3 regions of the Anoxybacillus andreesenii genome follow, and region 2 is predicted to be linked to each of the others. Evidence: predicted binding sites of a transcription regulator. Region 2 holds the regulator's gene; each other region holds the start of a gene.
The links. Region 2 encodes Rex, which represses fermentation and respiration genes when NADH is low (regulators of the CRP and FNR family bind a similar motif). Its sites were predicted from a motif close to TTGTGAAATATTTCACAA; they were not measured.

Region 1 (11,870 bases), on a different contig from region 2:
AGGGGCATATATGACCGGCTTCTTCCCTGTTATGATGTTTGGTCTTCCTTCAGCAGCTTTCGCGATCATTGCTGCCGCAAAACCCGAAAAGAGAAAAGCTGTATCAGGTATGTTTATCGGTCTAGCTTTGACCTCTTTCCTCACAGGAATTACTGAGCCGATTGAATTTTCATTCATGTTCATTACTCCATTACTATATGGTGTACATGCCATCTTGACAGGACTTTCGTTATGGCTTACCTCCATTCTTGGAATTCGCGATGGATTTACATTCTCAGCTGGGGGAATTGACTATTTACTGAATTTTAACATTGCCGAAAAGCCTTTGTTATTATTATTGATTGGCTTAGTCTATGCCGTGATTTATTTTGTGGTTTTCTATGCACTAATAAAAGCTTTGAATTTAAAGACACCTGGCCGTGAGGATGATGTCGAAGAAGTAAAAGAAGATTTATTTGTTGCTGGAAATAACAAATATGAACAAATGGCCAACTATTTTATCCATGATATTGGTGGAAAGGATAATATTACGGTCATAGACAACTGTGCTACTCGCCTTCGCCTAAATGTGAAGGATATGGACAAGGTGGACGATTCTTCCTTAAAAGCACACGGTGCCAAAGGAGTAATGAAATTAAATAAGACAAACCTTCAAATTATCGTTGGAACGGAAGTGGAATTCGTTGCTGACGCGATGAAGAGATTAGATGGAAAAGGTGCAAATCTACCTACTGCCCCTGAAATGACAGCTCCTTCTGCGCAAGCGGGATTAACATCATTAAGCAGCAATGACTTTGTGATGCCGATTGAAGGACAAATCATTCCTATTACAGATGTGGAGGATCCCGTCTTTTCACAAAAAATGATGGGGGATGGTTTCGCTATTATTCCAACAAAAGGATCAGTCGTCTCTCCAGTTGATGGAGAAATCTTGAATGTCTTCCCAACAAAGCATGCAATTGGCATTAAGTCTGTACAGGGTTATGAAATCCTCATTCATGTTGGTTTAGACACGGTGAAGTTAAATGGAGAAGGCTTTACTGCTCTTGTCAAAGATGGAGATAAAGTCTCAAAAGGACAGGAAATTCTAAAATTTGATATGGAGTTTATTAAGAATTCTGCTCCTTCCATCGTTACACCTGTCATTTTTACAAACTTAACGAAGTTGAACCTGAACAAACAAGGTAGTGTAAAGCAAGGCGATAGCGGGGTATTATCGATAGAATAAAGAGGGAAAAACTCGCCATATTGGCGAGTTTTTCTATTTTACTTCAATATCCGTTAGTATATTTTGACCTTCTTTGTTTTTGTAGTATTCAATAATAACATGTGCATTTTCTTCGATGGCTCCAAAATCTACATCCTTAACCTCTGAAGTTCGTAAAACGATCGTTTCAAATTCGGTGTTGACCTCGATAGAATTATTATCGATCATTCCAACGAAAGCAGCTTCTTCTCGAATCTTCTCAACGTCTGTCTCAGTAGCTTGTTCCTTTTCTACTTCCTCTTCTTTGTCTGCATCCGTGTCCGTGTCTTCTACTCCCTCGTCTTCATTATCCTTTACGGCTTCGCTAGACCCATTTCCTTCGTCTGACCCATTTACCTTCTTATCTGTATCTGCCGTTCCACAAGCAGTCATCATAAGTAAAGCAATTGCAGTTAGAAGCATTAATAATTGTTTTTTCATTTTTTTATCACCTCATCCTTTTAGACGTGTCCTCTTTCAGAAAGTTACAGCAATATTTTGCCCAAGAAAAAAACCAAATACACATAATGTACTCGGTCCCATAAGAACAATACTAGTGCTAGATAGTCTTCTGCTATTATCTTTTATAGCACCTTGCTCAAAAAAGCTTTGGTTCGTTCGTGCCGTGGGTTATCAAACAACTCATTCGGTACGTTCTCTTCAACAATATAACCACCATCCATGAAAAGAACCCGATCCCCAACCTCGCGGGCAAAGCCCATTTCATGGGTCACGACAACCATCGTCATTCCTTCCCGGGCTAACTGCTTCATAACCTCTAGAACCTCACCGACCATCTCTGGGTCCAACGCCGAAGTGGGTTCATCAAAGAGCATAATTTTCGGCTGCATGGCAAGGGCCCGGGCGATCGCCACACGCTGTTTCTGCCCACCAGATAAGGAATCAGGATAGGCATTGGCTTTATCCTCAAGACCCACTTTTCTTAAAAGCTCTAGCGCTTTTTCCTTCGCCTTGCTTACTTCGACCTTCTTCACCTTTAACGGAGAAAGCATAATATTTTCTAACACCGTTTTATGTGGAAATAGATTAAATTGCTGGAATACCATACCCACTTCCGTTCTAATCTTATTGATGTCCGTTTTTTTATCCGTAATATCTACACCCTCTATTAGAACATGCCCAGCTGTAATTGTTTCTAAGAGATTTAGGCATCGAAGAAATGTCGATTTGCCAGACCCTGATGGCCCAATCACAACGACAACCTCCTGCTGCTTAATATGGGCATTAATATCCTTTAACACCTCATTAGCACCAAACGACTTTTTCAATTTTTCTACTTTAATCATTCTGTTGCTAACCTCTTTTCTAGACGGCTTAATAGGAAGCTAATTGTTAATGTTAAAATAAAATAGATGACCGCTGCCGTTAAGTAAGGCTCCCATACTCTATAATATTTACCTTGCATTGCACGACCCCAGTACATGATTTCTGGAACAGTAACTAGCGCCGTGATCGCCGATTCCTTCAATAGAACAATAAACTCATTTCCAAGCGGTGGAATCATTCTCTTAAAGGCTTGTGGTAAAATGACGTGTCGCATGGCTTGAGTATGTGTCATGCCTAAAGAGCGAGCCGCTTCCATTTGACCACGATCAATTGATTGAATCCCCGCACGGAAAATCTCTGCAATATAAGCTGCCGAATTTAAGGATAGACCTATAATACCAGCGGCAATCCCATTTGTCGTTCCAATAATCGCTGGAACCACCCCAAAGTGAATGATAAAAATTTGCACAATAAATGGAGTGCCACGGAAAAAGGAAATGTAAAGGAGAAATGGAAAGGCGAGAAGTTTATTTTTCATCATCTTCCCAAGACCGATCAATAACCCGAGCGCCGTTCCAAATATAACTCCTAATAGGGAAATACCTATTGTATATAATGTACCTCTTAAAAAGAAAGGTAAATATTCCATAATTAAGTCAAACCTGAAATCCATATCTTTACTTCACCTCTCCTGAAAAAAAATTGCGTAACTCTTTTTAACGGTTACGCAATTTTGAGTAAGAACCTATCTCTAGCTTTGAGCTTTAAGAGCATCAATATCTGGTTCTTCTCCAAACCATTTCTTATATATTTCGACATATTTTCCATTTTCAAATAATGTGTTGATCGCTTCATTAAATTCTTCCACTAGCTTGCTACCCTTAGGGAACAACAATCCGTAAAATTCCTGTTCAAAGCTGTCATCCGTGATAATGATTAATTTTTGTTCTGCATTATTTTTAACATACTCATCAACTACTGGCTTATCTGCAATAACGGCATCCGCTCCATTGCTCAATAGCTCCTGAATAGCAATTGGCGTTGTCTCAAACGGCCTGATGTCCTTGTGATTTTCGCCTAGAATTGAAGCTGCAATCTCATGACCAGTCGTATCTATTTGAACTGCGACAACTTTATCCTTTAGATCTGCACCGCTCTTAATTTCGCTTCCTTCTGGAACTAGAATCTCATTCGTTGAAAGATAGTAAGGAACCGAAAAATCATATGTTTGCTTTCGTTCGTCTGTTATCGTGATAGAGGAAATTGCCAAGTCGGCATTTTTACCGTCAATCTCCACAAAAAGTGGTTCCCAGCCTACATGGTCAATTTTCAATTCATAGCCGGCTTCCTCGGCTACCGCTCTGGCAAAATCAATATCAAAGCCAAGTATTTTGTCCCCATCCATATACTCCATTGGTGAATAAGCTGCATCTGTTACGAGTCTAAGAGTTTTCTTTTCATCGCCTCCAGATTTACCAGAGTCCTTCGATCCTGTTTCACTAGTACCACATGCAGAAAGGAGTAGCACAAAACCCAAAATCAAAACTAAACCCAACTTTGATAGCCTTTTCACTCATTTTCCCCCTCTAAATATTATTAATTTTAAAATTTTCTATAAATTCTGATATAACATCATTATACTTTCGATATTTTGTTCCTGCAACAAGAAATCTATGAACAAACTACTATATCAAAATTTACTGACATCCTATTTTATGAGGGAGAATGGATGATCATGCTATCACTCGCTAGCTGACCTTTTGTTTGTGTATTTTCGGTTCACGCTCGTGCTTCTTTGATTGAAAAGCAATCCAATAAAGCATAGCAACAAAAATGGCTCCTCCAAACAAGTTCCCAAAAAATACAGGAACAAAATTTCTCAAATAATCCAGCCAGCTCAAGTATCCGGCAAAAATCGCTGCAGGGATAACAAACATATTAGCGACAACGTGCTGAAATCCAATTGCAACGAAGGTCATGGTCGGAAACCAAATTCCAATGATCTTTCCAGATACATTATCCGAACCATAGCAAAGCCAAACTGCCAAGGCTACGAGCCAGTTACAGCCAATTCCGGATATAAACATTTGGAGAAAGGTTCCATCTAGTTTATGCTCTGCGATGGATAGCATTTTCCCGAGGAAAGGACCAGTTTCCGTAAGACCAAGAACATGCCCAAAGAAATAGGCAACAAAGATTGCTCCAATAAAATTACTTATAGTGATAAGGATGATATTATGAATCAATTGCTTTGTCTGAATTTTGCCAGCTAGCCGGGCCATCGGCACTGCCATCATATTTCCTGTGAGCAACTCTCCACCAGCAATAAGGGTTAAAATTAACCCAATTGGGAAGACGGAGGCCCCTAGAATCGTCGATAATCCAGCAAGTTCTTCTGATAATGGGGCTGTAACTCGAATATAGAGTAAATAGCCAAGAGAGATAAAAACTCCTGCCTGAAATCCTAGAATAAGTGATTTTATAAATGGATAACTAGCCTTCTTCTCTCCATAACCTATCGTGATTTCTGAAATTTCTTCTGGCTTGAAATAAGACATCTAAATTCTTTCCTTCCAATCAAATTATTTATGTGATTTAATTCACATATCCTCATTGTAGGGGAAATTATTCAGAATGTCAGTGAACATTTTTAGTATGTTTTATGAAGAGCTTCCACAATCGATGGCTATTTTTGGGGAGAATTGCGCAACTTCTTTTGTGTCACGCAATTCCCTATTCATTATTGCTGTGCCTTCAAATCGTCAATATCTGGATCTTTTCCAAACCATTTTTGATAAATCTCTGCAAACTTTCCATTATCCATGAGTTTATTAACTGCTTCATCAAATTTGGTCTTAAGCTCGCTCCCTTTAGGGAACATAATGCCAAGATAATCCTTTGTGAATGCTGCTTCGTCTCCAATCACTGCTAGGTTTTGATCTGGATTATTAGTTATATACCCCTCAAGAACTGGTTTATCCGCAATTACTGCATCAGCACCACCATTCATGAGTTCTAGAATGGCTAAGTTAATATCTTCGAATTTCTTAATATCTTTGCTGTTTTCCCCTAAAATCGCCTCAGCTGCTTCTTGTCCAGTCGTTCCGTTTTGAACAGAAATGACTTTATCTTTTAGATCTTCGACGCTTTTAATATCACTACCTTTGGGTACTAAAATCATATTCGATGATGCATAGTATGGGACAGAAAAGTCATAGCCTTCTTTTCTTTCATCTGTAATCGTAATAGCCGCAACAGCTAGATCTGCAATCTTATCTGTAACTTCTACAAACATGGATTCCCAACCAGTATGCTCTACCTTTACCTCATAGCCCGCTTCCTTTGCTACTGCCTTAATCAAGTCAACATCAAAACCTACCACTTTGTCCCCTTCCATATATTCCATTGGAGCATAGGCGGCGTTTGTTACAACCTTAAGTGTCTTTTTCTCGTCTCCACCGGCATTACTACCTGCTTCCTTTGTGCCACATGCTGATAGAATCATGGCAAGGGCAAAAATCATTAAAAAGCTCAGTTTTGTTATTTTTTTCATGATTTTTTTCTTCCTTTCTTGTTTTTGTTACCGATATGATATGTTTGTAATTATACTTATATATGATTATTTATGCAATATATTTTTTAAAAATATTATTAATCTATGATAATAGTGTATATATATGAATACGGACTAATAAAAAAGAACGATAGATAATTCTCTACCGCTCTCTTCTAAATATCCGTCTATCTATTCGGTATTCCTCTAATACCTGCCAATTAATGTTATATCCGATCCCCGGCCCAGTTGGTACTTTGATCATACCATGGTCCATTGTAACCTCTGGCTCAATAATATCCTTTTGCCAATATCGATTTGAGGCCGAGGTGTCCCCTGGTAAAATGAATTGGTCTAGCGTCGTCACCGCAATGTTATGGGCTCTTCCAATTCCTGCCTCGAGCATTCCACCACACCAGACGGGGATTTCATGTTTTTTACAATAATCATTAATTTTTTTTGTTTCCGTTAATCCGCCGACCCTACCAATTTTGACATTGATGATTTTGCAGCTGCCTAATTCAACCGCCATTCTCACATCGTCTAGTGAATAGATGCTTTCATCGAGGCAGATAGGTGTTTGCAGCTCCTTTTGTAGCCTCGCATGCTCGATGATGTCGGCATGGCCTAATGGTTGTTCAATCATTAACAGCTTAAATTCATCAAATCTTCTCAAATATTCCTTGTCCTCTAATGTATAGGCTGAATTAGCATCAACCATTAAGGGAATATGAGGAAATTCCCTCCTTACCTCTCTTAGCACATCTATGTCGTGATTGGGCTTGATTTTTATCTTGATTCGCTTATACCCTTCCAAAAGAGATTTTTCGATGACTTGAAGTAAATCTTTTGTGGATGGCTGAATCCCAATGCTAATTCCGACTTCAATTTCCCGCTTCGTTCCCCCTAAGCAATGGGCAAGAGATTGGTTCTGCCGCCTCGCATAGAGATCCCACACAGCCCCTTCTAGCGCCGCCTTTGCCATATTGTTTCTTCTTATAACAGAAAACCGAGCAGATACCTCATCGGGATGGTTAATCGGAGCTTGAAATAGCAAAGGAATAAGGAAATCTACCATCATATGTTCAGTTGTCTTGACGGTTTCCTCCGTATACCACGGACTAACGAAGGCCACTGATTCGCCGTATCCACGGATACCATCCTCATCGATCATCTCGATGACAAAAAACTCCTTATCTTGCATGGTTCCAAAACTAGTGGAGAATGGACTTTTTAATTGCATTTTTAGGTGGTGTAGGATGATTTGTTGGACTTGGATTGGACTAACTGACATATTGAAACTCTCCTGTTCTCAATAGGATTTTACTTTATTTTGCTAATGAATGCCTTGGCGATCGTTCAATAATGATTGTAAATGTCCACAAAAAATTCTAGCAAAAATAAAATGATTAAAAGCACTGAGCTACCCAGTGCTTTAATTTTTCTTCAGTATATACAATTCTTTTTCTAATGAAAAAACCTTCTCGCTCAAAAAGGAAAGTTCATTCGAATGGTGTTCAATAATTGCGTTGCTGGTTTGCTTTGTTAATAAATCAAGTTTGTCATTTATTTCTTTAAATCCTATATATGTCTCTTGGTGCAAGTTACCAAGTGTAGTCTTCATTTCCTTTGTTTCATGTTGTAAATCACTGATGGCCGTTTTCATTTCCTTTGTTTCATGTTGCAAATCACTAATGGCCGTTTTCATTCCATTTGTTTCATGCTGCAAATCACTAATAGCAGTTTTCATTCCATTTGTTTCATGTTGCAAATCACTAATGGCCGTTTTCATTCCATTTGTTTCATGTTGTAAATCACTGATGGCCGTTTTCATACCCGTTAATTCTTCTTGTAAGGATTTTTGTCCTTTGTCTAAATGATCAAGTTTAGTCAAAATTAGTTCTAACACTTTTTGGTTGTCCATCCGGTTCACCGCCCCAATTTTTATTATATATGTTAACCATGTTTTTTCCAATGCTTTTACAAAAGCAGGAATTAATTTTGAAAAGCTGGGTGAGTACCGATTACTGAACTTGTCCTCATTCCCAAACGACTATTTGGAATTGCAAGTTTCAGCTGAACAGAGTAAAAATGCACTTAGAATAGCTCGATTCTAAGTGCAAGTTAGCAATAATCCTATCTTTAAAAAAATACTATCAGTACTAAGCTACTGCCGTAGCCACTTCCATATTTCCTGTGGAGTTGCATTTTTTCCGTACATCAAAATACCTGTCTTAAATATTTTCCCGGCAAGCTTCATAAATAACCAAATGCTAAGGGCAAGAACAACAAGGGAAATGATAATTTCCATCCATGGCCATTCCTCTAATGCAGAAAGTCGAACAAGTAATATGGCCGGCGAGGTAATTGGAAAATAAGATGCAATCTTTGCAATCATACCGCTCGGATCGGCGATGACCGGCCCGATGATGGCAGCTGGTAAAAACGGTAGCATCATGACCATTCCCTGAAAATTACTCGTGGCTGTCATGTCTTCTACTGTTGCTCCAATCCCCACAAAAATCGCCGCAAATAGAAGATAACCTGCAATGGCAATCAGGAGCAACAATAGAGTCTCAGGAACTAGAAGATACTCCATCACCGGAAAATCAAAGCGCCACATGATGATCGGAATGGCGAACAACAGCCACACAAACACCTGGACAATCCCTAGGCCGAAATAACCTATAATTTTCCCATTCATAAGCTCTTCTGGTGTCAACGATGAGAGGACAATTTCAGCTACCTTTTCCTTCTTTTCCTGGGAGGCGCTTTGGAAGATCATCATTCCTGTAATGACAATCGAAAAGAGAATGACTCCTGCAAATACACCAGGGACCAAACGTTTGAATGGATCGCTTTCTCCACTCCCCTCATCCCCTTTCTGGCTAGATTCTGGATGGGGAATTTCCGCCTCTTCCATGATCACTCCTTTGGCAATCAAGCTTATCTCTTCCTCTGATAAATCAAGGCGGGTAAGCTGCAGCTGACGCAATGGCTCCTCAAGGAACCTTGTTTCATGAACAAAATCACCGTCCACATCTTCACTAATATAGACAGGGATTTTTCCGTCGTTTAATGATTGTTCAGTTAAAGAAATATATGCCACATTTTCTTTTCCTTCAAGAAAGCTAGGATTTTCCTCCTTTGTCGCCTTCACATTCCACTCTAGCTCTTTCAACTGTGGTAGCTTTTCCATCTCATTCCACACGTGAAGGTCATCAAAGATATAAACGGTTGGCGGCTCTGGTTCACTATCAAATTTTTCTAGCAATGAAGGTAGAGTCGCAAATACTAAGAATAGAATCGGTGTTAAAAAGAGTGAAATGATAAAAGATTTATTCTTCATATTCTTCTTCATTTCCCATTTCGCAACCTTCAAACTATTTCGCATATAATTCACTCTCCTTCGTCAACATATTTTTTCCTGTCGCAATCCCGATAAAAATTTCGTGGAGAGAGGTGCGGTCTATTGATAATTCCTCAATTTGAAGCCCCTCTGGCAGTTGTTTTAACCACTGCGGAATGACCACATCGCCTGTTAAATAAAGAATCGATTGATCGCCGTCCTGCTCCACACGCTCTACCATTGCCATCTGTTCAAGTTTACTTGGGTCATTGTTTCCTTTTATCGTACATTTAAAATTCGCATATTCCTTTTTCACTTCATCCATCGTTCCGTAAATAATCTTCTGCCCTTGATGAATCATGAATAATCGATCACATAACTCTTCTACTAGATTCATTTGATGAGAAGATAATAGAATGGCCGTGCCCTTATTAGCTAGATCCTTGATTTCCTTCTTAAATAGCTCCTGACTAACTGGGTCAAGACCTGAAAAGGGTTCATCCAAAATAAGCAGCTCTGGCTCATGAATAATCGATGAGATAAATTGAACCTTCTGTGCCATTCCCTTTGATAATTCTTCAATGGTCACCTTTTCCTTGCCCTTTAAATCAAATTTCTCGAGATACTCAAGTGCACGCTTCCTTGCTTTTTCAAGTGGATAATCCTTCAGCTCGGCAAAATAGAGGAGAATATCCATAATTTTAACCCCTTTGTACAGGCCCCTTTCCTCCGGCAGATACCCGATTTTGTGACGGGGTACTCCTTTTGACGAATGAAACGTAATGCTCCCTTCATCTGGATACATGATGCCCATGATATTTCTAATCGTCGTCGACTTTCCCGCCCCATTGGGACCAAGGATAGCCATAATTTCTCCTTTTTTCACATGAAAGGAGATGTTCTTAATAATCTGTTTGTTTTTGAAGGACTTGCCAAGGCCTTCAACGGTTAAAATCGCTTCACCCATTCCTACACTCCCTCTCTACTCCCTATCATCATTGAAATAATCTCTTCTAATTCTAACCTTCTTGAGTCTGTCCATCTGATCCCTTTTTCAAGGAAAAATTGCTCAGTCTTCACAGGCTGATTCGTGACGATAATCCTCCCATTTTTCCGTGCAACTTCCCCTGGAACTGCATCAGGCAACACAACCTCAAGCCAATAGCGCTTATAATTCTGAGTGAGCTCATCCTTCGCTGCATGAGCGAGGATTTTCCCCTCTTGAAATACAACAATAAAATCAGCAAGCTTGCGAATATCTTCAACCTGATGGCTGACAAGAATCATCGTCTTCTCCCCACGCTCCATCCAAGTGGCAAGCTCATCCTGAACCAATTGCTTGCTATGAATATCCATATGTGCCGTCGGTTCATCCAAGAGGAGAATATCCGTATCTCTTGGTAGTGATAACACAAAATTCAATTGCTGCTGCACCCCTGGGGACAGGCTCCCATATGGTTTATCGAGCGGGATCTTAAAAACTTCCACAAGACGAATAAATAACTCCTCATCCCAGGTTGGATATAAGCTTGATATCAGTTTTTTTAATTCACGGCCATTAAATGCATTACAGCCTAAAAGGACCTGGGGCTGATACGCAATCTTTGTTTTCCATTCCTCGCTTGAGCTAGAAACGGGTTGCCCCTCTAAAAATATTTCGCCTCGATCACGTTTCGCTAGATTCATCAATAGCTTGGCAAACGTGCTTTTCCCTGCTCCATTTTTCCCTACAAGAGCAGTAATGGTTCCTGGCTCAAAATCAAGATCTACCGGTCCTATCTCAAAGTCGTCAATTTGTTTGAGTAGTCCTTTGACTTCAACTCCCCTTTTCATTGTCCGTCCTCCCTCTTTAACCGGATCATAACCTGCTGAAATACCTGTTCAACTTCCTCTATTGTATAGTCATGCCTGAGGGCTGTTTCTACCGCCTTTTCTATCGCACCCAAGACTGTCTCCATTTTCATGCGGTCCTTTCTTTTCTTATCCACTTCCGCAACAAACGTGCCTTTTCCTTGTATCGTTTCAATAAAGCCTTGATATTCAAGATCTTGATAAGCACGTCTTGTTGTGATGACGCTTACCTCCAAATCCTTGGATAGTGCCCGGATGGAAGGCAAAGGGGAGCCTGCTTGCAGCTGTCCACTAGCGATTAGAGCCTTAATTTGCCCTTCAATTTGATGATATATCGGCTCCCGTGATTCCTTTGACAATCGAATCGGAAGTTCCATTTGGACCCCTCCATCAGCATTATTTTAAATAATCTATTTTTGCCATTTTTTTATAGGCATAATTCACATAATAGCGGTATCCTATGATTGCGGTGATAATAGAAACTACCGTAGAAACAAGCGGCCACTCTTTTGCAAGAATGATCGTCCAAGCAACAAGCCCAAAACCGAAAGCTATATGAAAAATAACTAACATAATCATCAAGG
Region 2 (11,870 bases):
AGCTAAGCTCGATAACTTTAGTAGCAATTCGATTAATGAAATAACGATCGTGCGAAACAAAAAGGATCGTACCTGGATAATCAACGAGGGAGTTTTCCAATACCTCTTTACTGTCCAAATCCAAGTGGTTCGTGGGTTCATCTAGGATTAAGAGATTTGCCTTTTGCATCATTAGTTTGGCTAAAGCCAGTCGTGCTTTTTCACCACCACTTAAGGAAGAAACCGTTTTGAGAACATCATCTCCAGAGAATAAAAAGTTGCCGAGTACGGTGCGAATATCCTTTTCATTCATTAGTGGGTAGTCATCCCATAGCTCATTTAATACTCTTTTGTTGGAGGTCAGTTCTGCCTGTTCCTGGTCATAATAGCCGACTGTGACATGGGAGCCAAAGCGGATATTACCGTTAATTTTGGGGATTCGTCCAATAATCGTCTTTAATAAGGTAGATTTCCCAATTCCATTTGGACCCACGAGAGCGATACTATCTCCTCTAGTAAGTCGAAAGGTAAGGTCTGTACTGACCGTATCCCCATCATAGCCAACGGACAAGGAATCTACCATGAGAACGTCATTCCCACTTTGCCGCTCAATTTCAAAACCAAAGGAGGCTGATTTCTCATCTCCAAGTGGCCTGTCCATAATTTGCATTTTATCCAGCTGTTTTCTTCTGCTTTGCGCTCGTTTCGTCGTCGAAGCTCTCGCCAAATTTCGTTGGATAAAATCCTGGAGCTTGGCTATCTCCTCCTGCTGCCTTTCATACTGTTTCATTTCCCGATCATAATTTGCTGCCTTTTGATCTAAATAAGCACTGTAATTCCCGAGATATTTCGTTATATGAAGCCTTGAGATTTCATATACTTGGTTGACCACCTTATCTAGAAAATAGCGGTCATGAGAGACAATCAAAATGGCGCCCTCATAGCCTTGCAAATAGCCTTCGAGCCAGGACAATGTTTCAATATCCAGGTGGTTTGTCGGCTCGTCCAAGATTAAAATATCAGGCTTCTTGAGCAACAGCTTCCCAAGGGCTAACCTAGTCTTCTGCCCACCGCTTAGGCTTGAGATTTTGGTTGAGTAGTCAAAGGTGTGAAACTTAAGTCCATGTAATACAGAACGGATATCTGATTCATATTGATAGCCACCATTTTCTTTAAAGGTAACCTGAAGAATATCGTAGTCCTTGAGGATGCGCTCGTATTCTGAAGGGTTAGTATAGACGGATGGGTTAGCCATTTTTTCTTCTAATTGGCGCAATTGTTTTTCCTGTTCTTGTAGGTCCTCAAAGACAGTCAGCATTTCCTCCCAAATGGAGCAATCCGAATCTAAGCCCGTATTCTGTGCTAAGTAGCCGATTTCCACATCCTTTGGTTTAATGATTTCCCCTGATTCATAGGAAAGCTGTCCTGCTATTATTTTGAGAAGGGTGGATTTACCTGCACCGTTTCGTCCAACGAGGGCAATGCGGTCACGAGTTTGCACTTCCAGCTTGATATTCGTTAAAATGGGATCAGCCCCATATGATTTTGATAATTGATTTACCTGCAATAAGATCATCGTTTTCACCTCAGTATTTCTAGCAATAGTGTAACGTACAAAAATGGGAACGGCAATAAAAGAAGGTTATGGGCGGTATTTAAAAATCTTTTGTGAAAGTCATAACAATGTTTTCACAAATCTGTCAAAATAGTGTATAGTTTGAAGTGAGGTGTATAGAATATGGCTGAATTTACTCATTTTAACGAAGAAGGCAGAGCCAAAATGGTCGACGTTAGTGATAAAAAGGAAACGGTTAGGACCGCAATTGCTAGCTCAAGTATTACGGTAAATAAAGAGATATATGACCAAATAACCAACAATACAATTAAAAAAGGGGATGTCCTAGCCGTCGCACAGGTGGCGGGAATTATGGCCTGCAAAAAGACTGCAGATATTATTCCAATGTGCCATCCGATTCCGCTAACAGGTGTGAACATTACCTTCAGATGGGAGCGAGAGAATGAAAATTATCGTCTCATCATTTTGGCCTCAGTCAAAACAAAGGGAAATACAGGAGTAGAAATGGAAGCGCTAACGGCTGCGTCGGTCTGCGCCTTGACGGTTTACGATATGTGTAAGGCCGTTGATAAAGGGATGGTCATCGGAAAAACCTACCTCGTTGAAAAAACAGGTGGAAAAAACGGTGATTTTAGAAGAGAGAATGAGATTTTATAAGCTAGACTTATGATAGGGTGGGGGAAATAGGATGAGTAATGATACAGTGAAAATTCCTCAGGCAACAGCAAAAAGGCTGCCGTTATACTACCGGTTCTTAAAGAATTTACATTCATCAGGGAAGCAGAGGGTATCATCTGCGGAGCTTAGTGAAGCGGTAAAGGTAGACTCTGCAACGATTCGTAGAGATTTTTCGTACTTTGGAGCATTAGGGAAAAAGGGTTATGGGTACAATGTGAACTACCTATTGAGTTTTTTCCGTAAGACACTTGATCAGGATGAGTTAACAAATGTAGCCCTAATAGGGGTTGGAAATCTTGGAACGGCCTTCTTAAATTATAATTTCCTCAAAAACAATAATACAAAGATTGCTGTTGCCTTCGATGTAGCTGAAGATAAAGTGGGCACAACCATCGGGGATATAACTGTTTTTCACATGGACGATATGGAAAAAGTGATCAAAGAAGAGAACATCACGGTCGCTATCTTAACCGTTCCTGCTCAGTTCGCCCAGTCGATTACAGATAGGCTGGCAAAGGTAGATGTAAAAGGGATCCTTAATTTCACACCAGCAAGGCTAACGGTTCCTCCGACAACACGAGTCCATCATATTGACCTTGCAGTTGAATTGCAGTCATTGGTCTATTTCTTAAAGCATTATACGGTGGATGAGGAAGAAGTAGTGGAATAAAATGAAATGAAATGAGCCTTTTTGAAGGGCTCATTTCTTATTTTTCTGGATAGATTTAAGCTTAAAATGGAAGAAGACCATGCGAAGACCGCCTCCTATATCAAAGGTGGCTAAGAGAATGAGCAGGTAGGTAAAAAAGCCCCATTCCCCAGTTTGCTGCAGGTTTTGGATGGCGAAAAAAGTAAAAAATAAGCCAAACACAATATATAGAATTCCTGAAAACAAGGTAGACTGTCTCATAGGAAAAAACCTCCAATGAAGCTTTGCACCTTGTCGGCTTCTCGGAAAATCCGTTCTATGTCTTCTTTATATACGGATTGGACGAGTACAACAAAGGTATTCATAGCGACATGTGCACAGATTGGCACAATGATTCGTTTTGTTTTGATATAAAGAAAGGCAAAGGTAAAGCCCATTGCTGAATACAAAAGTAAGTGTTCAGGCTCCATATGCGCCAGGGCGAAAATAATGGAGCTGATCAAAGCCGCAATGAAAAAATTGAACTTTTTATAAAGTGAACCGAACAATATTTTTCGAAAGACAATTTCTTCAAGAATGGGACCAATAACAGAACTTACTAATACAACAATAGGAAAAGACTCAATAAGTGAAAGAATTTGCTGTGTGTTCTCCGAGCCCAATTCAATCCCCAGCCATGTTTCAATATTTGCGGCTAGGCTCTGGGAAAATAAAGCAAGAAACACACCTAAGATCGCCCAGACCGTTGACTGAGTCACGGATGCAGCGTTTCGATCGGGTATGGGGTTTTTCCATTCATTTTTCAACAGTAATAACACAATAAGCAAGGTGACAGCAAAGCTAAAAACGATCCAAATCGCAACTGAATATATGGCCATGTCTTCCAAACTGTGTCCCAATAATATGCCTGCAAAAGTGACACCTGGCACACCCACAAAGCTTGAAAGATGCATCCCCATGTAAGCAACTAATATATACCAATATTCCTTTTTCAAAATGTGATTCCCCTTTAATAACTATCTCAACATGCACTATAACCCATTCTACTAGTAAAAAGATGATAGATACAAATTTAAATTATAAAAAAGTGTATGGCTGGATAATTTTTCAACTTCTGTATATACTTTGAAAGGTTGTGCAAAAAAAGATGTTAGGATAGCAACAAAAATTAAGGAAAATTTTACGCATGATACTTGCAAAAAATTTAGGAATTCATTAATATAATAAATGTGTTAGCACTCATGAGTATCGAGTGCTAATAAAAAATTACATATTTTATTTGAGGAGGTTGTTTCACTTGTTAAAGCCACTAGGAGATCGCATTGTTATTGAGTTAGTTGAATCGGAAGAAAAAACTGCAAGCGGTATCGTTTTACCGGACTCAGCGAAAGAGAAGCCTCAAGAAGGAAAAGTAGTAGCTGTAGGTACAGGTCGTGTTCTAGACAACGGTGAGCGAGTTGCTCTTGAAGTTGCTGTAGGCGATCGAATTATCTTCTCAAAGTACTCTGGTACAGAAGTGAAGTACCAAGGAACAGAGTATTTAATTTTACGTGAAAATGACATCTTAGCTATTGTTGGCGCCTAAGATATTAATTTAGATTTTTTTGTAAGTATTAGATAAAACGATCATTTAGGGAGGTTTTCAATATGGCAAAAGAGATTAAATTCAGTGAAGACGCTCGTCGCGCGATGCTTCGCGGAGTAGACGCTCTTGCAGACGCAGTTAAAGTAACCCTTGGACCTAAAGGACGCAACGTCGTTCTTGAGAAAAAATTCGGTTCTCCACTAATCACTAACGACGGTGTTACCATCGCTAAGGAAATCGAATTAGAAGACGCATTCGAGAACATGGGTGCGAAGCTTGTTGCTGAAGTTGCGAGCAAGACAAATGATGTGGCTGGGGACGGAACTACTACAGCTACAGTTCTTGCTCAAGCGATGATTCGTGAAGGCTTAAAGAACGTAACTGCTGGTGCGAACCCAATGGTGATTCGCCGCGGTATTGAAAAAGCTGTTGCAACTGCAGTTGAAGAGCTTAAGGCGATTTCAAAGCCAATCGAAGGCAAAGAGTCCATTGCACAGGTTGCTGCGATTTCTTCTGCTGATGATGAAGTAGGTCAGTTAATTGCTGAAGCGATGGAGCGTGTAGGCAATGACGGTGTTATCACAATCGAAGAATCAAAAGGCTTCACAACAGAACTAGACGTAGTGGAAGGAATGCAATTTGACCGTGGTTATGCATCTCCTTACATGGTGACTGATTCTGACAAAATGGAAGCAGTTCTTGAGAATCCATATATCTTAATTACGGATAAGAAAATTGGAAGCATCCAAGAAATTTTACCAGTACTTGAGCAAGTGGTACAACAAGGCAAGCCATTATTATTGATTGCTGAAGATGTTGAAGGGGAAGCTCTTGCAACATTAGTATTAAATAAACTACGTGGTACATTCAACGCAGTAGCAGTTAAAGCTCCTGGATTCGGTGACCGTCGTAAAGCAATGCTTGAGGATATTGCAATCTTAACTGGTGGTACAGTGATCACAGAAGATCTTGGTTTAGAATTAAAATCTGCTAGCATTGAGCAGCTTGGCCGTGCCGCTAAGGTTGTTGTTTCAAAAGAAAATACAACAATCGTTGAAGGTGCCGGAGAGTCTGATCAAATCGCAGCTCGTGTGAACCAAATTCGTGTTCAAATGGAAGAAACTACTTCTGAGTTTGACCGTGAAAAGCTTCAAGAGCGCCTTGCTAAGTTAGCTGGTGGTGTTGCCGTTGTTAAGGTTGGAGCTGCAACTGAAACTGAGCTAAAAGAACGCAAGCTTCGCATTGAAGATGCTCTTAACGCAACTCGTGCGGCAGTTGAAGAAGGAATTGTATCCGGTGGTGGAACTGCATTCCTTAACGTGTATAAAAAAGTGGCTGAGCTTCAAGCAGATGGCGACGAGCAAACAGGTATCAACATTGTTCTTCGTGCCATTGAGGAGCCAGTTCGCATCATCGCTAGCAACGCTGGTCTAGAAGGATCTGTTGTGGTTGAGCGCTTAAAGAACGAAGAGATTGGCGTTGGCTTCAATGCGGCTACAAACGAATGGGTAAACATGATCGACGCTGGTATCGTTGACCCAACTAAAGTAACTCGTTCTGCACTTCAAAACGCTGCATCTGTAGCGGCTATGTTCTTAACTACTGAAGCAGTAGTAGCTGACAAGCCAGAACCAGCAGCACCTGCAATGCCTGATATGGGCGGTATGGGTGGAATGGGCGGCATGATGTAATCATACTCGCATCCCTGGAATAACAGGGGATGAATTTTGTGTAAAAGTGTAATTTATACAATTATTTACCAAAATGGATGTTTTCGTAGAAATCGCTGACTTTTACGGAAACGTCCATTTTATTAGTTTAATGTATTAATTTTGAAACACTTAGTTTTATTTATTGCTAGACACTTTACGGGTTGAACCATTACTTTGCACTAACACTATTTGATTAAATTATCCATAAATTACTATTCTCTAAAAAGGGTTAGCGTAAAGGTAATACTAGTAATAAGAATATTTAACCCTTCTACTTTTTGGTAAAACACGGGTCACTCTTAAACAGGAGTAATCCGTGTTTTTTTACTGTTTAAAGGATAAAATTTGGCAATTCGCACATAATAATATCGTTATATCAATAGAAGATAAGGATGAATTAGGATGAAACAAATGGAAAAAAATACACAACATAAAAAGAGTGGTGCCATGTATCAAAGTCAAGAAAGGAAACTAGTCTGGCTGAGCTTTGTTGTAGCAGCAATTATGCTTTTATCCATTATTGGCAGAGTTTTTGGAGGATAAAGGAGGGAAATGTTTGATTAATGAAGAGGCAGTTTATTACAGTAGAATCCTAACAGAGACGACATTATCTTTCCATATTATTTATGCTACGTTAGGGGTAGGGATACCTCTCATGATCATGATTGCCCACTGGGTGGGAATAAAGAAAAATGATGAACATTACATCCTGCTTGCTAGAAGGTGGACAAGAGGGTTTATTATATCGGTTGCTGTAGGGGTTGTTACCGGTACAGCAATTGGGTTACAACTCTCATTATTATGGCCGAAATTCATGGAGTTGGCGGGGAATGTGATTGCTTTACCATTGTTTATGGAGACGTTTGCGTTTTTCTTTGAAGCGATATTTTTGGGGATCTACTTATATACTTGGGATCGTTTTGAAAATCAACGAAAGCACTTATTATTATTAATCCCCGTTGCGATTGGAGCATCGTTTTCTGCAGTATTCATTACGATTGTAAATGCATTTATGAATGCCCCACAAGGATTTGATTTAATTAATGGAGAGCTAGTGAATGTCAATCCAATCAAGGCAATGTTTAATCCAGCGATGCCTACTAAAGTATCCCATGTCGTTGGTACAGCCTTTATGACATCGGCATTTGTTCTTGCATCTATTGCTGCGTTTCGTTTGTTAAGAGGCTCAAACCATATTTACCATAAAAAGGCACTCTTATTAACCATGAAGGTTGGTTTAATCTTTTCACTGACTTCATTAATTGTTGGGGATTTATCTGGAAAATATTTAGCAGAATATCAGCCAGAAAAGCTTGCGGCAGCAGAATGGCATTTTGAAACTAGTGAAAGTGCTGAACTTATTCTGCTTGGATTTATGAATGAGGAAGAAGAAATTAAATATGCATTGAAAATCCCGTATGCATTGAGTATCCTTGCACATGGATCACCGACAGCAGAAGTAATTGGTTTGGACCAGTTTGCAGAAGAAGATAGACCTCCATTGTATATCCATTATTTGTTTAATATCATGGTTGCAATAGGGATGCTGATGATTGGGGTATCCTTGTTATACATTATTAGTAGAGCTAGAGGGTGGTCCTTTGTCGAATTAAAGCCGTATCGGTGGTTAATTGTTTGTGGTGGACCATTAGCTATTATCGCAATCGAAGCGGGTTGGTGGTTAGCGGAAGTAGGTAGACAACCGTGGATTCTTCGTGGGATCATGCGTACGGCAGAAGGAGCAACTACGAGTAATGATGTGGATATCATGTTGCTTTTATTCTGTGGTCTCTACTTAGTTCTCGGTATTGGTTCGGTGGTTGTTTTGAGTAGAATGTTTCGGAGGAATCCAGTTGAAAGAGAATTGAAGGAACGAAAAGGAGATGTACATACATGAATGTTAACCTAGAGATTATTGGCATTATTGTACTCTGGACATTTCTATTCGGCTATATTATTGTAGCATCCATCGATTTTGGCGCTGGTTTCTTTAATGCATATGGAATCTTTACTAAAAAGCAACATATTCTTACGAAAATTATTCAGCGATATTTATCCCCTGTTTGGGAGGTAACCAATGTTTTTCTAGTTTTTTTCTTTGTTGGGATTGTTGGATTTTTTCCGAGTACAGCATTTTACTATGGAACGACATTATTGGTTCCAGTTAGTATTGCGGTTATCCTATTAGGGATTCGTGGTTCGTATTATGCGTTTGAGACGTATGGAGCACGTTCACATAAGGGATATGCTTTCATGTATGGTTTGTCAGGTTTATTACTTCCAGCTGCACTTTCGATTGTATTAACTATTTCGGAAGGTGGTTTCATTTCTATTGTAAATGGAAATCCGGTTCTTGATTATTGGACCTTGTTTACTAGTCCTCTTACATGGAGTATTGTCGTGTTGAGTCTATCAGCTGTATTGTATATTTCCGCTGTATTTTTAACCTGGTATGCGAATAAAGCGAATGATACACTTGCGACTGAATTACTTCGGCGTTATTCATTAATTTGGGCATTACCTACCATCATTACAGCAGGGGGAATTATTTATGAGCTAGCATTTCATAATGTGGAGCATTATGAGCAGATTTTATCATTATGGTGGATGTTTTTGATTTCTGCATTATTATTTATAGGGACAGTATGGCTGCTCTGGAGACGAAAAAATTATGGTGTGGCTTTTAGTTTGCTGATTGGTCAATTTGCGTTTGCGTTTTATGGCTTTGGGATATCTCATTACCCTTATTTACTCTACCCGCATCTAACGATATATGATAGTTTTACGAATGAGGCAATGGCGATTTCTCTTATTATTGCCTTCATTGCAGGCCTAGCTCTGCTAATACCTTCCCTGTATTTATTGTTAAAACTATTCCTGTTTAATAAAGATTATGTTAGGGGAATATCAGAACATGAGCATTGAGGTGATTCTAGGATGGATGAATTTCTAATATTTGTCGCACCGTTTTTAGTGATCATAACAGGGATTTTGCTGTCGTTCTGGTGGGTACTTAAGGATGAGATTGTTAAAAAGGAAGAATAATAATCTAGACAAATAGAAAAATTTATACATTGAATATTTAAATTCATATTGAATTAGCAAATAAATGGGAAGGTAGACATATCCAAAACCGGTCTTAGACATAAATCCGTTTTTTATTTTTAGTTTTTAATTGGATGAATGGGCTGCATGATGATAATGATTTTTAAGTGATTCGCTAACATTAGGTATATAAAAGAGGTTTCTTATAAGTTCACTGAACTTTTGCGAAGCTTCTTTTTTATTTTATGTTAATGTGGAGCTACAGGCTTTTCGTTATATGATCATCGGAATGCCCGAGTCTATCCTAGATTTGTTCGAGTGATAAACCCTTCTCGGCTTATTCCTATTAGGGACATTTTGTAGAATAATTGTAGCTTTGATTGTAAAATAAAAATAATTAAAGTGGCGAAATAGCAGCGGTTAAATGAAAATTCATTGTTATTAAAGAACAAAGGCATCCTATTCTATGACCTTTCGGTTAGGACAAAAATCGAATGGTAGTGAAGGTACAAATCCCTTTACATCACGTCGATGTATATAGCAAAGGGCATTTAATTAAAACATACGGACGAGTGGAGCTAAAAATATGTACAAAATATTCATTGTAGAAGATGATATGGTCATTGCAAGAACGGTAAAGAATCACCTTCAGTCGTGGGGATTTGAAGTGGAATATGTTTCTGATTTTCAGAATGTCATGACATATTTTGTTTCTTTTGATCCGCAATTAGTTTTATTGGATATCTCCCTCCCCTTTGTGAACGGGTTTACCTTGTGTCAAGAGATTCGCAAAGTTTCCAAGGTACCGATTATTTTTATCTCTTCTGCTTCTGATAACATGAATGTTGTCATGGCTATTAATTTGGGCGGGGATGACTTTATTGCCAAACCTTTCGACCTGACGATTCTTACTTCCAAAGTACAAGCATTACTTCGACGCACCTACGATTTTACCGGACAAACAAATTTGCTGGAACACCGTGGGGCTATCCTCAACTCAAGTGATGCAACCATTACCTTTAACGGCCAGAAAATTGATTTAACCAAAAACGACCTAAAAATTTTGCATGTTCTTCTTGAAAATAAGGGTAAAACTGTTTCAAGGGATCTTCTAATGATGCGGCTATGGGAAACGGACAGTTTTGTTGATGATAATACACTAACGGTAAATATCAATCGTCTCCGAAAGAAATTAGAAGCAATTGGACTCAATGATTTTATTAAAACAAAGAAAGGACTCGGCTATTTGGTGGACTAAGATGAATAAACATAAAGAAAATTTATTTCTTCTCTATTTACATAAAAACTGGAAACCGATAGCCTTGTTCTGCCTTTTTATCCTATGCTTTACCATCGTTTTTTCGCTTAGTCATCACCCCCTCGACCCCATCCTCTACTCCTTCCTTTTATGTTCTTACATTGTCCTCGTCTTTTTTGTTGTTGATTTTATAACATTTATAAAGAAATACAAAAAGCTAAAAAACGCTGAAAAAACCATTATGGTACAAATCGATCAATTGCCTGCCCCAAAGAATGCAATTGAACAGAAATATCAAGAACTGCTGCAAATTTTATATAAAAATAAGATCGAATTGACCGTTCAAGCTGATAATAAACAGAAAGATTTAGTTGATTATTTTACACAGTGGACCCATCAAATCAAAACACCGATTGCGGCCATGCGGCTCCTTCTTCAATCGGAACAAAAGGAGCAAACGGCCGAATTGGAATTGGAATTGATTAAAATTGAACAATATGTTGAATTTGTTCTGCAATATCTCCGTTTGGAAAGTATGTCCAATGATCTTGTTTTTAAGAAATATGAATTAGATGATATCATCAAACAAGCCATCCGAAAAAATGCCAAAATGTTTATTCGAAAAAAAATTAGCCTGAACTATTCGGATGTTAACTTGACCGTATTAACGGATGAAAAATGGCTACTCTTTGTCATAGAGCAAATTCTATCCAATGCTTTGAAGTATACAAAAGAAGGTTCCATTTCAATTTATAGGAAGAATAAACGACTGATTATAGAAGATACTGGTATAGGCATTCAAGCGGAAGATTTACCACGTGTATTTGAAAAAGGCTTTACTGGATTTAATGGTCGTGCCTTTAAACAATCTACAGGAATTGGTTTGTATCTTTGCAAGCAAATATTGACCAAGCTATCCCACGATATAACCATTGAATCTGAGGTAGGAGTAGGAACAAAGGTTATGATTGATTTGGAAACGAAGGAAATCGGGGTGGAATAATATCGGGACCGATTCAATCTTACATTATTGTAAGATTGAGCTCTTTTTTGTAAGCAAAAGCTATGTCTGTGTGAATGAAGCCATTGCTATACTGAACATGTAGTTAAATGAAGAGACGGAGGAATTTCACATGACATTACTAGAGGTGAAAAATTTAAAAAAGGTATACACAACTCGGTTCGGTGGCAATCATGTTCAAGCACTTACAGACGTTAGCTTTTCAGTGGAAGAAGGGGAATATGTTGCGATTATGGGTGAGTCCGGTTCCGGAAAGACGACTCTATTAAATATTTTAGCTGCTCTTGACAAACCGACTAGCGGAGAAGTTTTACTAAATGGCAAAGATATCGTATCAATTAGTGAAAAAGAAATTTCTGCCTTTCGC
Region 3 (6,500 bases), on a different contig from region 2:
AGCTAGACCTGATGTATTTTTTACAGAGTTTACAAATACGGAGAGTTATTGTCACCCAGAGGGGATTAAAAGCGTGCGTGGGCGTTTGACTTTTACTGAGGATGAGCAACCCATTGTCGCCCATATATGGGGAGATAAGCCTGAATACTTTCGACAAATGAGCGTGGGTATGGCGGAATTAGGCTTTCGGGGTATAGATATTAATATGGGTTGTCCCGTGCCTAATGTGGCACAGCATGGAAAGGGAAGCGGCCTGATCCGTCGTCCAGAAGTTGCGGCAGAGTTAATCCAAGCAGCAAAAGCAGGAGGATTACCCGTAAGTGTCAAGACAAGGCTTGGTTACACGGAAGTAGACGAATGGCAGGATTGGCTGACACATATATTGAAACAAGATATTGTCAATTTATCCATTCATCTCCGTACAAGGAAGGAAATGAGCAAAGTAGATGCTCATTGGGAGCTGATTCCGGAAATTAAGAAACTTCGTGACCGGGTGGCACCAGATACGCTTTTGACGATTAATGGGGATATCCCTGACCGTCAAACTGGGTTAAAGCTTGCCAATGAATATGGTGTTGATGGGGTCATGATTGGGCGTGGTATTTTCAATAATCCATTTGCCTTTGAAAAAGAACCCAAGGACCATAGTAGTAAGGAATTGCTTGATCTCTTAAGATTGCATCTGGACCTCCATGATAAATACTCAAATTTAGAGCTGCGCTCATTCAAGGCTCTTCATCGCTTTTTTAAGATCTATGTTAAAGGATTTCGAGGGGCGAGCGAATTAAGAAATCAATTAATGAGCACAGAGTCAACAGATGAAGTACGTGCGATGCTTGACAACTTTGCGTCAAAGAATCTTGATGGAATAGGGGTACTTGAATAAAAAAGCCCTCCCCCGAAAATGAATAGGGGGAGGGTTTCTCTGTCAAAAGAATAAATCAAGAATGAAATAGGATATTGCTGCAAGAGTAGCGGAAATAGGCAAGGTAATGACCCATGTAATGAGCATCCTTTGCGCCGTGCCCCACTTAACTCCTTTTAGGCGATGGGAAGCACCGACTCCTAGAATGGATGAAGAAATAACATGTGTTGTGCTGACAGGCATGTGAAGAAAGGTTGCGCCAAAGATTACGGCGGCTCCCGTCAAATCAGCTGCGACCCCAGTGACAGGGCGGATTTTCATGATTTTGCCGCCGACGGTTTTAATAATTTTCCAACCACCCATGGCGGTTCCTAATGCCATCGCAAGTGCACAAATAAATTGAACCCAGAGCTGAATATCATTGGAACTTTGATAATTATTGACGATCAAAGCCATTGTAATAATTCCCATCGCTTTTTGTGCGTCGTTGGTTCCGTGAGAGTATGATTGCAAAGCAGCGGTGGCAATTTGGATGCGCCTAAATCGTTTGTTTGTTTTCGGCAAATTACTATTTTTGAAGACCAATTTAATAATGCTATAGACGATAAACCCTACTCCGAATGCAAGTAGCGGCGATAAAAGGAGCGCCTTAATAATGGCAATAAATCCACTATAATTTAATGTGTTGAATCCAGCAGCGGCAATAGCAGCACCGGCGATGGCTCCGATTAACGCATGGGATGAGCTGCTTGGGATCCCATAGTACCAAGTGACTAAATTCCAGATGATCGCAGCCACTAATGCTGCAAGGATCACGGTCGATCCATTTTCTAGAGTAAAGGGATTGACGATATCCTTCGTAATGGTTTTTGCCACCCCTGTAAATGTCATGGCACCGACAAAGTTCATCACGGATGCCAATATAATCGCATGTCTTGGGCTGAGTGCTTTTGTCGAAACGGATGTTGCAATCGCATTCGCCGTATCATGAAATCCATTAATAAAATCAAATACGACCGCAAAAACGACAATTAATATCGTAAGGATAAGGATTGTATTCATGCTCGTTGGTTACTCCTTATGCATTTTTCATAATAATTGCTTCAAATATATTAGCGACATTCTGACAGTAGTCAGCCACTGTTTCAAGCTCTTCGTAAATTTCCTTATATTGAATAATTCGAATCGGATCCTTTTCGGTTTGGAATAAATGTTTAATCGAAGTCCGCAGAACCAGATCACATTTAGATTCATAGTCTTTTATCTTTATCGCATGCGCTCTTATTTCTTTCAGCTTCTTTTTCGATAATAAATGAATCGCAACCTCAATTTCTTCGGTACATTTTTGGATGGCATCAACAAACTGCAGCATATATTCATCAGCAGATGTGATGGAATACATATCAAATAAGGCAGCCGTACTTTCTAAGCCATCGAGGACATCATCCATATTCATTGCTAGTGCTAGAATATCTTCACGCTCAATCGGCGTTATAAACACATTATTCAAATCCTGAATGACTTGGTGAACAAGAGAGTCGCCTTTTTTCTCATAGTCTTTCATTTTTTCAAAAAAAATAGCTAAATCCTCTGTATTCCTTAACTTATAGTCGGAAAAATAATTCATACTCTCTGTTAAGTTCGCAGATATATTAGCCAAATGAAGATAAAATTGATCCTCTTTTCTCTTAAACATCTTCCTGTTCTCACCTCGTAAATTAATAATCGAGCTTTTCAAATAATAGCTTATTTTGTCGAAAGTTAATAGGAGATTAATGAAAAATTTACATAAACTTTACAATCGAAAATGCTAGTTTTGTATTGATTTAAAGAGGAATATATGTTAGCAAGAAAAGAAAATTGGATTAATAGCTTAAATAGTTGGGAGTTTCCATCTGAAGGCTTTGATCCGTATCCAAAACGATTATTTATTTTTGGTGGACTATTGTCCCCGTTTGCACCACAAAAAAACTCTTCAGTACCCTTCACTTTTATTATAAGGCTGTTTTCGCACGGATTGTGGTTCTGGAATGTCCTTAATACCGGCCATTCCGTTTCATACTAGGCGTGCGATACGCATAGATTGAGTAGCACTTTTCTCCGTTGTTTCTAGAGATAGTCTGCATCAAATACCGTTTTGTCTAATTATTTTTTGGTCAAAAGCAACAATGTTTGAGAAAAGAGCCTATAATAAAGTCTGACAAAAATTTGTATTATTATAAAACGATGTATTTTCTTGTAACTTTTTGTAGATTAATTTGTACCATGAAATAGAAAATACAAAGGAAAAAGAAAGAGAACTCCTTTAGTAATTCAACCAACTTTTTTGAGAAAAATTTTTAACACAATTTGTGAATGTTTTCACAGTTGTTAACCCTGAAGGAAGGTGGAAAATGATCGGTTGAAAATGAAATAATTTTTACTCTTTAAACAAATTCTGAGTAGAGACGATTAGATATTTCCAAAGTTCACAATCAGATTGGAGGTAACTTATATGTTTTGGCTTCAATTTTTTATCCTGCTTGCATGTATCTTTATAGGTGCTAGGTTAGGTGGGTTAGGGTTAGGAGTTATGGGGGGAGTAGGATTAGCCATCCTCACATTTGTTTTTGGTTTAGAGCCAACATCGGCACCTATTGATGTTATGCTAATGATATTGGCGGTTATTACTGCGGCTGGTGCCTTACAGGCTTCAGGCGGTATGGAATACCTTGTTCATATAGCAGAAAAGGCATTACGAAAAAATCCTAAATATATTACCTTTATCGCACCAATAGTTACTTATATTTTTACATTCTGTGCAGGTACGGGCCATGTGGCTTACTCCGTATTACCAGTTATTGCTGAAGTTTCTCGGGAGTCAGGTGTCCGCCCTGAAAGACCAATGTCGATTGCGGTCATTGCTTCACAGCAAGCCATTACTGCTAGCCCAATATCAGCGGCTACTGTAGCATTGCTAGCATTATTAACGGATTTTCAAATAACTTTACTTGATATATTGATGATTTGTATTCCATCTACATTTATTGCATGTATGATTGCAGCATTTGTAGTTAGTAAAATGGGTAAGGAGCTTCCAAACGATCCAATTTATTTGAAAAGGTTAGAAGAAGGTCTTGCACCAATTAAAAAAGATAAAAAAGCATATGAAGCAACCACTGCTTCAAAACTATCGGTTTCATTGTTCCTCTTAGCTGCGATATTAGTAGTACTTCTTGGTTCATTTGAACAATTACGCCCAAGCTGGGTGGTCGATGGAGTAGTTACTCGAATGTCAATGCCAGTAGCAATTGAAATTGTTATGTTGACAATCTCCGCTCTTATCATTATTTTCTGTAAGCCTAAAGTGGATGAAATTGTTTCAGGAAGTGTGTTTAAAGCAGGTGCAGCAGCAGTTGTAGCTATTTTTGGGATAGCTTGGATGGGTGACACCTTCTTTAAAGGAAATGCTGAATTTATTAATGGTTCAATTGCAGATCTTGTTACTGCAGCACCATGGTTATTCGCAGTTGCTTTATTTGCTCTATCCATTCTTCTTTATAGCCAGGCAGCAACCGTTAGAACCCTTGTGCCTTTAGGGATAACATTAGGAATTAATCCTGCTTTATTAATTGCAATGTTTCCAGCAGTAAATGGTTACTTCTTTATTCCTAACTATCCAACTGTTGTTGCAGCGATAAACTTTGACCGAACAGGAACAACTCGTATTGGGAAATATATTTTAAATCATAGCTTTATGGTACCAGGACTAATTGCTACCGTTGGTGCCATTGGAATTGGTATACTATTAAGTTCTATCTTATTATAAGTGTTGAACTGCAACAATTAACTATATTACTTGCTTAAAGTAAGCTAACCAACAATATAGTACCACTAGTAATTCCAAACATGATATTATAATAAAAATTTTAGCCCTTTCTATCCAAAGTGGATGACAGGGCTTTTTCAAGTTAAAAATGCATTAGTATTTGTGAATAATTTCACAAATACTAATGCAAAAGTTTATCTTTTTTTAAATTTGCTCCATTAGTTTTCTTTGGCTTCTTTTGCTTCTAAATAAAAGACTTCAATGAATTTTTTTACATTTAATCTGGATGGAACATTGTGAGTCTTTTTTCCATCTAGTTCTAGCATTTTCATTCTTACCTGAGTAAAATCAAAGAATTTCGATGCATACTTTTCAAAAATAGGGTTTCCATAGTCCGTTAATCCAATGGAAGCTAGATTATTTAAAGCTTGATGAATGGCTCTTCGTACTCTTTGCTCACTTGCTTTTGCTTCCTTATTAATACAGTTTTTGTTATTAGAGGAACTACAGTGTTCTAAGGCAACTTGCTCAAAAAGCTGTTTAAGAGAAGGAAATTGGAACTTATCTTTACAGTTAACTTCTAATTTAAATAAGTATTCAATAATATTTAATAAATCATAATACCCACTTTCACCAACAATTCCTAGTTCCATTAGGATCGTATTTCCGCTATGGGCAATTCCAGAAGTATGAACTTCATGCTTAATGACGGATGTCATATTAGACTCAATTGGTTTTTCCGTTATGCTGCTGTGATGAAAATTTGTCAAAGAAATTAATGATTGCTGGATATTTTTAATGGATTTTTCTTGTAAATAGTGCTTTATCTCATTTTGAATGACACTAACAACTTCGTATTTATTAATTGGTTTTGTAATAAAATGGTCAATTCCAAGTAAATATGCCTCTGCAACTGTATCCTTCTGATCAACCTGAGAGATCATAATGATTTTTCCTTTAAAATGGGGAGTAATGGCTCTAATCGTTTCTAAACCATCCCTTTCCTTCATTAATAAATCAATAAGTAGGATGTCAATATTTTTGTTGTTTAATAGCTCACAATCAACGTCGATTCCATCTTCTGCTTCTCCTTCAACGGTGCCCAGCCCTTCGGAAATAATGATTTCTGATAACATAGCTCTAACTGCAAGGGAATCATCTACAATAAAAAATCTCATTTTTTATCACCCCGTACTATTTATAGTATTTATCGGTAGTTGAATTAAAAAAGTCGTTTGCTTCTGTTTTTGATTAGAAGTAAGATTAATCTTCCCATTTAAGCCTTCGATTACTTCTTTTATATGTGAGAGTCCTATTCCGTTAGATGCAATTCCTGACAAATCATATTTAGTTGTATAACCAGGCTCAAATACGAGTGTTAGTTTATTCTCTGGAATTCCTGGTCCGTTGTTTTGAACCTTAAAAATTACATTTTGCTCGTCCTTTTCTACTAAAATAGTAACAGTTCCACTTTCTTGAATGGCTTCTATGGAATTAGTAATTAGGTTATTAATAAGGGAGAGAACAATAAAACAATTATAAGGTGGATGCTCTCCTAAAATATTTATTTCAAAATGTATATCCTTTTCTAGCATTTTTGCATATCGGCGATTACATTGGATGGCTACATCAATAATTTCTTCGATTGTTAGCAAATCAGTTGATAGTTTTTTTACTTTAAGCCTCGACAAACCAGAGTAGATCCTTTGATGATCTTTTTTTATTTCGTGAATTTCTCCGGCAATATTAAGGGCTGTTTTTGCGTATTGATTATTTTCTTTTGCGAGATTGCGGTATAGATCATAGCAGGCTTTCGTAGTATTTTCA

Region 1: the regulator Rex is predicted to act here: its motif matches at 5,122-5,139, upstream of J2S07_RS08875 (formate/nitrite transporter family protein).
Region 3: the regulator Rex is predicted to act here: its motif matches at 3,215-3,232, upstream of J2S07_RS21350 (anaerobic C4-dicarboxylate transporter family protein).

Annotation. Positions count from the first base shown of each region.
Region 1 covers NZ_JAUSTU010000007.1:50,717-62,586, reverse strand. Annotated here, with positions in the region: partial or broken gene nagE (N-acetylglucosamine-specific PTS transporter subunit IIBC) at 1-706, shown strand, start outside; gene J2S07_RS08900 (PTS sugar transporter subunit IIA) at 695-1,228, shown strand; gene J2S07_RS08895 (LytA/YqiH family protein) at 1,262-1,687, opposite strand; gene J2S07_RS08890 (amino acid ABC transporter ATP-binding protein) at 1,831-2,553, opposite strand; gene J2S07_RS08885 (amino acid ABC transporter permease) at 2,550-3,206, opposite strand; gene J2S07_RS08880 (basic amino acid ABC transporter substrate-binding protein) at 3,285-4,106, opposite strand; gene J2S07_RS08875 (formate/nitrite transporter family protein) at 4,282-5,091, opposite strand; gene J2S07_RS08870 (basic amino acid ABC transporter substrate-binding protein) at 5,274-6,086, opposite strand; gene menC (o-succinylbenzoate synthase) at 6,250-7,380, opposite strand; gene J2S07_RS08860 (hypothetical protein) at 7,522-8,010, opposite strand; gene J2S07_RS08855 (ABC transporter permease) at 8,254-9,480, opposite strand; gene J2S07_RS08850 (ABC transporter ATP-binding protein) at 9,470-10,402, opposite strand; gene J2S07_RS08845 (ATP-binding cassette domain-containing protein) at 10,405-11,268, opposite strand; gene J2S07_RS08840 (GntR family transcriptional regulator) at 11,265-11,663, opposite strand; gene J2S07_RS08835 (hypothetical protein) at 11,683-11,870, opposite strand, start outside.
Region 2 covers NZ_JAUSTU010000036.1:3,726-15,595, forward strand. Annotated here, with positions in the region: gene J2S07_RS19995 (ABC-F family ATP-binding cassette domain-containing protein) at 1-1,555, opposite strand, end outside; gene moaC (cyclic pyranopterin monophosphate synthase MoaC) at 1,718-2,212, shown strand; gene J2S07_RS20005 (redox-sensing transcriptional repressor Rex) at 2,244-2,903, shown strand; gene J2S07_RS20010 (YdiK family protein) at 2,934-3,143, opposite strand; gene J2S07_RS20015 (CPBP family intramembrane glutamic endopeptidase) at 3,140-3,877, opposite strand; gene groES (co-chaperone GroES) at 4,180-4,467, shown strand; gene groL (chaperonin GroEL) at 4,530-6,158, shown strand; gene J2S07_RS20030 (hypothetical protein) at 6,582-6,722, shown strand; gene J2S07_RS20035 (cytochrome ubiquinol oxidase subunit I) at 6,736-8,076, shown strand; gene J2S07_RS20040 (cytochrome d ubiquinol oxidase subunit II) at 8,073-9,104, shown strand; gene cydS (cytochrome bd oxidase small subunit CydS family protein) at 9,117-9,224, shown strand; gene J2S07_RS20045 (response regulator transcription factor) at 9,811-10,482, shown strand; gene J2S07_RS20050 (sensor histidine kinase) at 10,484-11,485, shown strand; gene J2S07_RS20055 (ABC transporter ATP-binding protein) at 11,616-11,870, shown strand, end outside.
Region 3 covers NZ_JAUSTU010000052.1:577-7,076, reverse strand. Annotated here, with positions in the region: gene J2S07_RS21365 (tRNA dihydrouridine synthase) at 1-886, shown strand, start outside; gene J2S07_RS21360 (inorganic phosphate transporter) at 929-1,927, opposite strand; gene J2S07_RS21355 (DUF47 domain-containing protein) at 1,944-2,561, opposite strand; gene J2S07_RS21350 (anaerobic C4-dicarboxylate transporter family protein) at 3,360-4,673, shown strand; gene J2S07_RS21345 (response regulator) at 4,892-5,851, opposite strand; gene J2S07_RS21340 (ATP-binding protein) at 5,858-6,500, opposite strand, start outside.